Regions from separate parts of the Streptomyces boetiae genome, predicted to be linked through region 1. Evidence: riboswitches for the same ligand, from Rfam matches in the RefSeq annotation. Region 1 holds a riboswitch; the other holds the start of a gene.
The links. A riboswitch is a leader RNA that binds a small molecule or an ion and turns the genes downstream of it on or off. The one in region 1 is predicted to bind cyclic di-AMP.
Positions count from the first base shown of each region.

Region 2: it holds a riboswitch for cyclic di-AMP, as region 1 does, so the genes downstream of both, RM780_RS10420 (M23 family metallopeptidase) here and RM780_RS20825 (M23 family metallopeptidase) in region 1, are expected to answer to the same signal.

Region 1 is NZ_JAVREN010000036.1:20,385-22,578, reverse strand. Features, by position in the region: gene RM780_RS20830 (dipeptidase) at 1-761, shown strand, start outside; cyclic di-AMP (ydaO/yuaA leader) riboswitch at 1,121-1,321, shown strand; gene RM780_RS20825 (M23 family metallopeptidase) at 1,327-2,194, shown strand, end outside.
Region 2 is NZ_JAVREN010000011.1:65,504-67,697, reverse strand. Features, by position in the region: gene RM780_RS10420 (M23 family metallopeptidase) at 1-799, opposite strand, end outside; cyclic di-AMP (ydaO/yuaA leader) riboswitch at 810-980, opposite strand; gene RM780_RS10415 (winged helix-turn-helix transcriptional regulator) at 1,194-1,709, opposite strand; gene RM780_RS10410 (MFS transporter) at 1,800-2,194, shown strand, end outside.

The DNA of each region.
Region 1 (2,194 bases):
GCCTCGGCGTGCGCTACCTGACCCTGACCCACAACGCGACCACCGACTGGGCGGACGCGGCCACCGACGCCCCGCGCCACGACGGCCTGACCGCCTTCGGCGAGGAGGTCGTGCGGGAGATGAACCGCCTGGGCATGCTCGTGGACCTCTCCCACGTCGCCCCGGCCACGATGCGGGACGCGCTGCGGGTCACCGAGGCGCCCGTGCTCTTCTCGCACTCCTCGGCCCGTGCCGTGTGCGACCACCCGCGCAACGTCCCCGACGACGTGCTCGCCGCCCTGCCCGCGAACGGCGGGGTGGCCATGGTCACCTTCGTGCCGCAGTTCGTGCTGCCGGCGGCCGTGGCCTGGTCAGAGCGGGCCGACGACCACCTGCGCGCGCATGGCCACGACCCGCTGGACCGGAGCCCGTCCGCGATGCGGCTGCTGGCGGAGTTCGAGGAGAACGTCCCGCGCCCGCGCGCCACGGTGGCCACGGTCGCGGACCACCTGGACCACATGCGGGCGGTGGCGGGCGTGGACCACCTGGGCATCGGCGGGGACTTCGACGGCACGACCCACCTGCCCGAGGGCCTGGGCGGCGTGGACGGCTACCCCCGGCTGATCGCGGAGCTGCTGCGGCGGCGCTGGTCCGCCGCCGAGGTGGCGCGTCTGACCTGGGGGAACGCGGCCCGGGTGCTCGCGGACGCGGAGGCCGTCGCCCGGGACCTGTCCGCGCGGCGCGGCCCCTCGCTGGCGACCATCGAGCAGCTTGACGGCTGACCGGGGGCGCCCGCCCCCGAAACCGGCACAACGGGCAATCGACCCAAAGGGGTCGGCGGGGCGCGTGGGGTGACCGAGGTCACTCGCGGGCGCGCAACCGGAACGCCCCCGGCCGGGGCCGTTTCCCGCCCTTCCGTTCAACGCCCTTTCCGCGCGCCGCAGTTGAGCCTTTACCCGTAATTGACCGCTGCGCGCAGCGTCACGGTTTCCTCGCTTTGCGTCGCGGAATATTCGTCGCGGTATTTCCGATCATGGAGCGTAGGCCCCGACTTTCTTGTCCCGTCCGAATTCATCGGTTTACGGTGCTCTCCGCGCCGCACCCGCGGCGATCCGCTCCCGGACGCCGAATCCTGTCACCGGCAGCGGAAACGCAGAATTCCGTGTGACAGGAGCGGGGGACCCACTTCCCGCCGGACCCGAATCCCCGGGGCCCGGCTAGGGGTGAAGCCACCGCCGGATCCGGCCCGCGCGTGTCCCTCACGCGTCCGGATTCCGCCGTGGCCGGGCAACTACTCCAGCCCGAACCCGACAGCTCACCTCGCAGGCGTTGGAGAGGAGCACCGCTATGCCCGCTCGCGGACGCCACCGTCGCCCCAGGACCTGGGGCCGCTCCCGCCTGTCCCGCGTCTCCCTCGCCCTCACCGCCGGCGGCGCCGGCGTGGCGTGGCCGCTGATCGCGGCCGGCGGGGCGAGCGCCGCCCAGCCCGCCGCCCAGCCCGCGGAGCGGCCCGCCGCGGCCGTTTCCCTGCCGGTTTCGCTGCCCGCCGCGGCCCCGGCCGCCGCGGTCTCCGGTGCCGCCGAGACCTACCGGGTCGTGTCCGGCGACTCCCTCTACGAGATAGCCGTCGAGCACCGCGTCGAGGGCGGCTGGAAGACCCTCTACACGGCCAACCGCGAGGTCATCGGGGAGGACCCGCGGCTGATCCTCCCGGGCCAGGAGCTGGCCCTGGCCGGAGCCGCCGCGGCCCCGGCCGCCGCCCCGGCCCCGGAGCCCGCCCCGGAGCCCGCCCCCGAGCCGGCCCCGGAGCCCGAGCCGGCCCCGGCGCCCGAGGCGAGCGCGGGCGGCTTCACCGCCCCCGTGGACGCGGCGCCCTCCACCGCCTACCGCCTGGCCGGCTCCTCCTGGTCCTCCGGCTACCACACCGGCGTGGACTTCGCGGTGGGCACCGGCACCCCCGTCGTCTCCATCGGCGTGGGCGAGGTCGTCTCCGCGGGCAACACCGGCGGCGCCTACGGCAACGAGGTCGTCATCCGGCACGCCGACGGCCACTACAGCCAGTACGCCCACCTGTCCTCGGTCTCCGTCTCGGCAGGCCAGGCGGTCTCCGCCGGCACGCAGATCGGCCTGTCCGGCTCCACCGGGAACAGCACAGGGCCGCACCTCCACTTCGAGGTCCGCACCGGCCCGGACTACGGCTCGGACGTCGACCCGC
Region 2 (2,194 bases), on a different contig from region 1:
GGCCGCCGAGCATCGGCACGTCGTCTCGCAGGGTGTCGGCCGCGGCGCCCATGCCGGGAACGGAGGACGCGCCGCCCTCGTTGGCCGTGGCCATGCCGCCGGCGCCGACCGCGGCCATCACGCCGACGCCCAGCACGGCGCGGCTGCGCGCTATCGTGCCGCCGCGCTGGCGGGCGACGCGGTGCCGGCCGCGCACGGGGCGGATCGATTCGGCGCTGGGGTTCCACTCCGCGTAGGGCTCCTCGGCGGAGACGGAGGGGCCGAAGTAGTCGGGGGCGGAGGCGAGGTCCGCGAAGGCGGAGGAGGAGCCGGGGGCGGGAACGGCCGCGAGCGTGGTGGTGGCCGGGTCCTCGGCGGTGGCCTCGTCGCCGGTCCGCGGCGCGGCCTGGGGGAGCGTCAGTCCGGGCGCCGCGGGAACGGCCGCCTCGGAGGGGCCGGAGACGGCCGGGGCCGTCGGGACCTCGGCGGGACGCGCGTAGGAGGCGGGCGCGGTGCGACCGAAGGGCGCGAAGCTCGCGGTGTCCGTGAGCGCGTCGCTCGACGCGTCGGGCCGGCCGAACGCCTGGGGCTGGGCGAACGCGGCTGGCTGGGCGAACGTCGCGGTGCCGGTCGCGCCGGGGAAGCGGGAGAGGTCGGAGAAGCCCGGGAAGGCCGGGGCCGCCTGGTGGGCCGCGGCGGCGGCCGTGCGGGCCGCACCGCCGTGCGCGGGGTCCTGGCCCCCGAAGCCGTACCCGTCCAAGGGTCCGTACGGGGCCGGATACGCGTCCTCACGAGGTGAGGCATGCGGGTTCAACGCCACGGGGGCGCTCTCCTTTCCTTCCTCTCGCCTACCGGGTTAGCTGACGGGTTCGGAGCAGGAAGGTCCCCTACGAGCGGCCGGCCGTGGGTGGCAGCCGGCGGTCCGATTCACCCCACGTGGTGGTTCCCCGGTTCCTTTGGTGCAGTTGTTTCGCACGCGCCGGATTCGGCGACGGAGCACGGTGCCGTCTCTTGCGACGGCGGTGACGACCGCGCTGCGTTATCGAACGTTAATAGACGACCGGCTCCGATTCCAAGTGGTCGGGGGAAATAAGCGCACCCGCTGACCAGGATTTTCAGCCAGCAAGCGCGCCAAAGCGGGCATAACAGCGACCTTCTGTCTGCGGATGAGTAGCTGACGGTGCGTCAATTGTTATGCCGGTGAGATCCCGCGCTCACCCCTCGTGTTCTTTCCCGGGCGCACCGTACGCCTCGCGCGCCTCACGGGCATCGTAGGCGGCGCGCGCCGCGACGATCTCCGACTGGTGCCGCTCGGTCCAGGCGACGAGCGACTGGATCGTGGCGTGCAGGGTCGAACCCAGGGGCGTGAGGGCGTAGTCCACGCGCGGCGGGACGGTCGGGTGCACGGTCCTGCTGACCAGGCCGTCGCGCTCCAGGTGGCGCAGGGTGCGGGTCAGCATGCGCTGGCTGATGCCGTCGATCTCGCGGCGCAGCTCCGTGAAGCGCAGCGACTCGCAGTCCAGCAGGGCGATGACCAGCAGGGACCACTTGTCCGCGATCCGGTCCAGGATCTGCCGGACCTCGCAGTCCTCGCGCACGTCCCACTGCTTGACGTCGTAGGGATAGTCGGCGACGCAGTCGGCGGTGTCCTCCCCGGCCGGGGCCGCCGGGGCCGGGGCCGTCACGGTATCCCGCATGTGCCCGGGGGACTTCAAAGTGCCTTCTTCCATGCGGGAATGGTTCCCCATGATGCTGTCGGTTACAAGAGGGAACCAACTCTGACCTGCGTCAGAGCCGCCACCACCTGAGGGGAAGCCGTCATGTCCGCACGCGGTTGGGGGATGCTGCTCGTGCTCTGCGGAGCCATCTTCCTGGAGGGGATCGACGTGGCCATGCTGAACGTGGCCCTCCCGTCGATCCGTTCCGATCTCGGCCTGGCCACCGGAGAATTGCAGTGGGTGATGAGCGCCTACGTCCTCGGCTACGGCGGCTTCATGCTGCTGGGCGGCCGGGCGGCCGACCTGTTCGGGCGGCGCCGGATGTTCCTGACCTGGCTCGGGGTCTTCCTCCTCTTCTCCGGCCTGGGCGGGCTGGCCACCGAGGGCTGGATGCTGATCGCCGCGCGCTTCGTGACGGGCGTGTCCGCGGCGTTCATGACCCCGGCAGGGCTGTCGATCATCACCACCCGCTTCCCCGAGGGCCCGCAGCGCAACCG